DNA from 2 places in the Streptosporangium sp. G11 genome. Region 1 is predicted to be linked to the other one. Evidence: riboswitches for the same ligand, from Rfam matches in the RefSeq annotation. Region 1 holds a riboswitch; the other holds the start of a gene.
The links. A riboswitch is a leader RNA that binds a small molecule or an ion and turns the genes downstream of it on or off. The one in region 1 is predicted to bind thiamine pyrophosphate.

Region 1 (3,758 bases):
GCTCCTCGGGGACCACCGGCGCCCGGCTGCCGACGATCTCCTCCGCCGGCCAGCCGAAAAGGCGCTCGGCGGCGGGATTCCAGGCGAGAACCGTCTGCTCGCGGTCGATGGCGACGATCGCGTTGGGCGCCGCGGCCACGACCTCACGGCCGATGCCCCCGTCACTGTCGGCCCTGTAGTCCACCACACACCCATAGTGCCGTCTCGACCGGTCTGATCTTGGCACTTTCGTCCCGCACGTGTTGCCACTGGCCGGGCGATCCGTCCGATACTCTGCGGTCACCACACACCTGGATACGAAAGGGTGGGGCCATGTCATCCGGCGACATCGATGCATTGCTACGGGTGACCTCGCCCGACTACGTCGGCACGAGCCATCCCGACATCGCGTTCGGCACGCTCGACGGCCCGCTGGGGCGCCTGACCCTCGCCGTGACGGGCAGGGGTGTGGTGGCCTGCAGCTACGAGGACGAGAACGTCGTCTTCGAGCGGATCAGCAGGGAGGTCGGCACGTTCATCGGGCCGGACGCCCGGCGGCTCGACCCGGTCCGCCGGGAGCTGGACGCCTACTTCTCCGCCAGGCTCCGCGCCTTCACGATCGCCGTCGACCTGCGCCTGGCCACCCAGTTCTCCAGGACCGTGCTGCAGATGATGCTCGCGGTGCCGTACGGGACGGTGACGACCTACCGCGAGATCGCCGAGCGGATCGGCAGGCCGCGGGCGCTGCGCGCGGTCGGCAACGCGCTGGGCAGCAACCCGGTGTGCGTCATCGTGCCGTGCCACCGGGTGGTCGAGAGCGAGGCCGTCCTCGGCGGGTACGCCGGAGGCTCGGCCGCCAAGGAACGCCTGCTGCGCATCGAGTCCACCGCCGCGGTCCGCGGCCCCGGCCACGCGTAGACCGCCCCCGCCCTGCCCGCCGTACGGCCTCCGACCGTACGGCCGGAAGCCGTACGGCCGGTGCCGTCAGGAGCGGCGCCCTTGGAGCGGCGCCCCTCAGGAGCGGCGCCGGAGCGCGCCGAGACCCAGGGTGATGAGACCCGCGACGAGGAACGCGCCGACGGACGCGCTCATCCACGGCTGCGGGACGAAGCCGAGCGCCTCGCGGGCCCCCTCCCAGAACGAGGTCCACCACGCGAGCTCCGGGCCGGCCGGCAGCGCGGCGAGCATCCACCAGGTCACGAAGCCCAGCACCCACGGGACCACCATGAGAGGGCGCGAGGGCGCGGTCTCCGAGGTGTCCCAGCGCCTGGCGCCGCCGAGCAGGAAGTAGTCCGCGACGAGCACCGCGAACATCGGCACGAAGACCGCCCCGATGAGGCCGAGGAAACCGGTGTAGGTCTCGGCGTTGACGAAGATCGCGAGCAGGGTGACCAGCACGCCGATGGCCGCGGAGATGACCCGCCGGTCCACCCTGGGCAGAAAATTCTGCAGCGACATCGCGGTGGAGTAGACGTTCACGAACGACTGGTCGGTCTCGCGCAGCACCAGGATGCCGAAGAACAGCGGGCCGAGCGCCGCGGCCACGAAGGGGTCCCAGACCTGGTCCGGGTCGTTGCCGACCAGCGCGAGCGCCGCGATGCCGAGGACCAGGCAGGCCACCTGGGCGATCGTGTAGCCGCCGACGACCCCGGCGAACGCGGCCCTGCCCGAGCGGGAGAAGCGGGCGAAGTCCGCCGCGACCGGCACCCACGAGACCGACAGCGCGATCACGTAGTCGACCGAGGGGGCGAACGCCTCCCACGATCCGCCTCCGATCACCGGTCCCCGCTGGAACAGGGCGACCATGAACCAGATCATCGAGATCACCACGCCGGCGGTGACGTACCTGCGGAGCAGGCGGACCGCCCCCAGCGGCCGGATGGTCAGCGCGGTGGTGATCACCCCTGCGACGACCACCCAGACCGCGTAGGGCACCTCGACCCCGAAGGATCCGGCGATGGCCCGGGCGCCCTGGGCGATGACCCACAGCTCGAAGGCCCCCCAGCCCAGCATCTGGATGATGTTCAGCACCGTCGGGAGGTAGGAGAGCCTGGCCCCGAAGAGGCCGCGCAGCAGGACCATCGCCGGAGCGCCGGTCCGCTGCCCGGGAATCGCGGCCAGGCCGACCATCGCGGTGCCGATGACGCTGCCCACGACGGCGGCCAGGATCGCGGCCACGAAGCTCAGCGGCCGGTCGCCGAGCGGATTGATCAGTGTGATCGCACCGGAGAACCCGAGCAGGCTGACACCCAGGTTGGCCCAGAGCGCGCCCTGGTCGAGCACGCCCAGCTCCTTGGGAGGAGCCTCGTCGAGGGTGAGGGGGGCCTCGGCCGACCTGGAGTCGACAACGGCAGACGACATCACACGCTCCCTACGCCGGCATTACCCGGACAGGTTCATGCGGTCGGCGACAGCCGTAGTCGCCCTCTCAGCCTGGTTGCCCCAAGCTCCCGCGTTGGATGGTACGCAAAGCCGGGATCATCCCAGCTCGCGCCCTCATGATGCACCATCCGTCCGTATTCGGCCAGCGCCGAGTTGGCGCGGCCGTCTCACGAGACGAGTCCGTGGACGTTCGCGGAAGTACGGCTACGCACGTGGCGGTGGCTGTACTTCCCGGCTGTGGGGGGGCGGGCGTCCGACCTCCGGATCTGTCCAGAGGGACCTCTGAAGGCTCGGCCGACGCCCTACCGGCAAGGCCGGGCCGACGGATCACGAACGGCGGTGCCGGCGTTTCGCGGTCGTCGGGCGGTGGTCGTGCGTTCCCGGCGAGGACCTCCACCCGGCGGACGCCCGCCCAGGCCGGGTGGGCCGTTCGGGGCCGAGCATGCCTCCCGGTCGTGGAGGCCACCCGGGCCGCTCAGGCGACGAACGGGTCTTGGCCGCTCTCGGCGATCATCGGACGCCCCGCGACGTCCCAGGACTGCATGCCGCCACCGACGTTGATCGCGTCCCAGCCGACGTGGTTGAGCCAGGCGGTGGCGTTCGCGGAACGGCCGCCGACCCGGCAGATCACGTAGACGGGCGCGCCCTTGGGCACCTCGTCGACCCGGGACTGCAGCTCGCCCAGCGGGATGTGGACGGCGCCGGGCGCGTGCCCGGCACTCCACTCGTCGTTCTCACGCACGTCGAGCAGGAACGCGTCATCCGGCACGGCCTGTGCCTCGACTTCAGGAACACTCATGCGTCCATTGTTCCAACCTCCCGCACCGGATGAGGCACAAAGCCCCTCGGACGCCCTCATCCGGACTCTCAATTTCCCCTGATATAGGGCTAATTCATCACAAATGACCAGCTGAACCGACCGGGACGCGCCCTCCCCGGCCGGGGAACCGGCGAGGCCGGCGAGAACGGGGAGAGCGGGAGGAGCGAAAGGCGGCGGGCACGAGGTGACAGGTTCAGGGCACGTCCCAGAAGGCGAGTTCGTGGGCCATTCCCTCGGCGAACAGCCTCCCCGCCCTGCCGGGGTCCGGCACCGCCTCGTCGATCATCACCGCGACACGCCCGGTCAGCTCGGCGAAGGCCGGGTGGGCGTAGGTGTCGACCCAGGCACGGTAGCGGGGCTCGTCGGGCGGGTTCTCCGCCAGGGCGCGGCCGAGCGTGGAGTAGCCCCACATGCAGGGGTAAAGGGCGGCCAGGCCGTCGGCGTAGACGGCCGCCGAGTCGAGCAGGAAGGAGGTGTACGCCAAACAGGCCGGCCCCTTCCTCGCCCCGCCGAGGTCGGCGCCGAACTCGGCCGACATCGACCGGTGCAGGCTCAGCTCCTCGTGGAAGGTGGCGTG
Region 2 (3,758 bases), on a different contig from region 1:
GGGGGTGATCTCGACGTTGACCAGCCCCGAGACCCCCCGGGGGCCGAACAGGTTGCGCTGGGCGCGCGGCTCCCAGATGACGCTGTTGTTGATCACCGCCCCCGCCTCGATGGTCTTGAACGGGTAGATCTTGACGCCGGAGGAGATGTACGCCTCGGCCTCGATGATGCACTCGTCGCCGACGACGGCGCCCTCCTCGACCCTGGCGGCGGTCATCAGGTCGGTGTTCTTGCCGATCACGCAACCGCGCAGGTGGGCGCTGGGCCCGACGTAGACGTTGTCGTGGACGACCGCGCGGTGCAGGAAGGCGCCCTCCCTGACCACCGCGTTGCTGCCCAGCACCGTGTACTCGCGCAGCTCGGCCCCCGCCTCGACCTTGGCGTAGTCACCGATGTAGAGGGGGCCCTTGAGGACGGAGTCGGCGTCGATGGAGGCCCCCTCGGCCACCCAGATGCCCGGCGAGACCTCGAAGGCGTCGATCTCGACCTTGACCCGGCCCGACAGGACGTCGGCCTGGGCCTTGAGGTAGCTCTCGTGGGTGCCGACGTCCTCCCAGTAGCCGTCGGCCACGTAGCCGTACAGCGGGGCGCCGCGCTCCAGCAGTTTCGGGAACACGTCGCCCGACCAGTCGACGGACTCCCCGGACGCGATCTCGTCGAGGACCTCGGGCTCCATCACGTAGATGCCGGTGTTGGCGGTGTCGGAGAAGACCTGGCCCCAGGTCGGCTTCTCCAGGAAGCGCTCCACCCTGCCCTGGTCGTCGACGATGACGATGCCGAACTCCAGCGGGTTGGGGACACGCTTGAGCCCGATCGTGACCATCGCGTTGTTCTCGCGGTGGAAGCGGATCATGTCGGTCAGGTCGATGTCGGTCAGCGCGTCGCCGGAGATGACCAGGAACCGGTCGTCGCGGAGCCGGTCGGCGGCGTTCTTGACGCTGCCCGCGGTGCCGAGCGGCGTGTCCTCGGTGGCGTAGTACAGGCTCATGCCGAGCTCGTCGCCGTCGCCGAAGTAGTTGCGGACCAGGGCTGCCAGGAACTGCACGGTGACCACCGTCTCGGTGAAGCCGTGCCGCTTCAGGAGGCGAAGGACATGCTCCATGATCGGCCGATTGATCACGGGCAGGAGGGGCTTGGGCTGGTTCGCGGTCATCGGCCGGAGCCGTGTCCCCTCCCCGCCCGCCATGACGACGGCCTTCACGGATCACCTCTTAAGGCGTTTGGCCTCGCTTGTCAGCTGACGCACCTGTACCCAATACAGCACTCCGGACCACCAGTACAGGCCTGTGCCCCAGATGGCCAGGGACCAGCCGACGACCCGGGCCGCCTCGGCGTACCAGGAGGGATCGTGGGCCAGGAAGAGCAGAGGGAAGGCGTAGAGCAGGTTGGCGGTGGCGGCCTTGCCGAGGAAGTGCACGGGCAGCGCGGGACCGTACCCGAGACGGCGCAGGATGAGCGGGATGCCCAGCAGCATCACGTCGCGCAGCGGGATGGCCAGCGCCAGCCACCAGGGGATGATCTCGCGCATGGCGAGGCCGAACAGGGTCGCCAGGATGTAGAGGCGGTCGGCCAGCGGGTCGAGCAGGCGGCCGAGCCTGCTGGTCTGGTTCCAGGCACGGGCGATCTTGCCGTCGAGCCAGTCGGAGAACCCCGCCAGCATCAGCAGGGCGACGGCCCAGCCGTCGGCCTTCGGGCCCAGCACCAGCCAGAGGAAAACCGGCACCCCCAGGAGCCTGGCCAGGCTCAACGCGTTGGGGACCGTCCAAATTCGGTCTTCGGCCCCCGATGCTTCCGGATTCACCGGCTGATCTCCCTCCCCCTACCTGATGGTGACACTACTGCGTCGGGTGCGGCCGAGTGGATGGTGGGCGCGCGGGAGACGCGCTATCGTTCCGCTCGACCAACGCGGGAGCCCGGCGAACCGGGCTGAGAGGACGGCTGGAACAGCCGCCGACCGCCAGAACCTGCTCCGGGTAATGCCGGCGAAGGGAGTTTGCGCGATGATCGACGCGCGTATTTCCAGCTCAAAGATCTACCAGGGCGACCTGCGCGTCCCCATGCGCGAGGTGCGCCTGACCAACGGGGACGCGGTCACGCTGTACGACACCTCGGGCCCCTACACGGACCCGTCCGTGACCACCGACATCACCCGGGGCCTGCCGCGAGCGCGCGAGGAGTGGATCCTGGAGCGGGGCGACACGGCCCGCTACGGCGGCCGCCCCGGCGGTCCCGGCGACGACGGCTACCGCGACCGCGACGCCTGGGCCCGCGACCTCCGCTCCCTCGACGCGGTCTTCACCGGCCACGGCGACCGGCCGCTGCGCGCGACGGGGGCGCCGGTGACCCAGCTCGCCTACGCCCGGCGCGGGCTGGTCAGCCGGGAGATGGAGTTCGTCGCGGTCCGCGAGGGCGTGACGCCGGAGTTCGTCCGCGCCGAGGTGGCCGCCGGGCGGGCGATCATCCCGGCCAACGTCAACCACCCGGAGAGCGAGCCGATGATCATCGGCCGCAACTTCCTCGTGAAGGTCAACGCCAACATCGGCAACTCGGCCGTCGCCTCCACCATCGAGGAGGAGGTGGACAAGATGACGTGGGCGATCCGCTGGGGCGCCGACACGGTGATGGACCTGTCCACCGGGCGCAACATCCACACCACCCGCGAGTGGATCATCCGCAACTCCCCGGTGCCGATCGGGACCGTCCCGCTCTACCAGGCGCTGGAGAAGGCGGGCGGCAACGCGGCCGACCTGTCGTGGGAGATCTACCGCGACACCCTGATCGAGCAGTGCGAGCAGGGCGTCGACTACTTCACCGTCCACGCGGGGGTGCGCCTGGCCCATGTGCCGCTGACCGCGCGGCGCAGGACCGGGATCGTCTCCCGGGGCGGCTCGATCATGGCGGCCTGGTGCCTGGCGCACCACCGCGAGAGCTTCCTCTACGAGCGCTTCGCCGACATCTGCGAGATCATGGCCCGGTACGACGTGGCGTTCTCGCTGGGCGACGGCCTGCGCCCGGGCTCGATCTCCGACGCCAACGACGAGGCCCAGTTCGCCGAGCTCAGGACGCTGGGCGAGCTCACGGGGATCGCTCACGAGCACGACGTCCAGGTGATGGTCGAGGGGCCGGGCCACGTCCCCATGCACAAGATCAAGGAGAACGTCGACCTGCAGCGCGAGCTCTGCGACGACGCCCCGTTCTACACCCTCGGCCCGCTGACGACCGACATCGCGCCCGGCTACGACCACATCACCTCGGCCATCGGCGCGGCGATGATCGGCTGGTACGGCACGGCCATGCTCTGCTACGTCACGCCCAAGGAGCACCTGGGCCTGCCGGACAGGGACGACGTGAAGACCGGCGTGATCACCTACAGGATCGCGGCGCACGCGGCCGACCTCGCCAAGGGCCATCCGGGCGCGCAGGCCTGGGACGACGCCCTGTCCGACGCCCGGTTCGAGTTCCGCTGGGAGGACCAGTTCGACCTCTCCCTCGACCCCGCGACCGCCCGGTCCTTCCACGACGAGACGCTGCCCGCCGCCCCGGCCAAGACCGCGCACTTCTGCTCGATGTGCGGCCCGAAGTTCTGCTCGATGAGGATCAGCCACGATGTGCGCAGGTTCGCCGAGGAGCGCGGCCTGACCGACGCCGAGGCCCTGGAGGCCGGGATGCGGGAGAAGTCCGAGGAGTTCTCCCGTGAGGGCGGCCGGGTCTATCTGCCCGTGGAAGGCGCCTGAGACCCGGCGGGGCACGGGAGGACGC

Region 2: linked by a shared signal. The riboswitch ahead of thiC (phosphomethylpyrimidine synthase ThiC) and the one ahead of ACSDR0_RS25335 (purine-cytosine permease family protein) in region 1 are both predicted to bind thiamine pyrophosphate.

The regions. Positions count from the first base shown of each region.
Region 1 is NZ_JBPJUQ010000029.1:38,448-42,205, forward strand. It holds gene ACSDR0_RS25325 (PAS domain S-box protein) at 1-187, opposite strand, end outside; gene ACSDR0_RS25330 (methylated-DNA--[protein]-cysteine S-methyltransferase) at 313-897, shown strand; gene ACSDR0_RS25335 (purine-cytosine permease family protein) at 994-2,340, opposite strand; TPP riboswitch at 2,331-2,443, opposite strand; gene ACSDR0_RS25340 (rhodanese-like domain-containing protein) at 2,837-3,160, opposite strand; gene ACSDR0_RS25345 (TenA family protein) at 3,375-3,758, opposite strand, start outside.
Region 2 is NZ_JBPJUQ010000030.1:28,609-32,366, reverse strand. It holds gene ACSDR0_RS25785 (sugar phosphate nucleotidyltransferase) at 1-1,200, opposite strand, end outside; gene ACSDR0_RS25780 (CDP-alcohol phosphatidyltransferase family protein) at 1,204-1,800, opposite strand; TPP riboswitch at 1,895-2,007, shown strand; gene thiC (phosphomethylpyrimidine synthase ThiC) at 2,000-3,733, shown strand.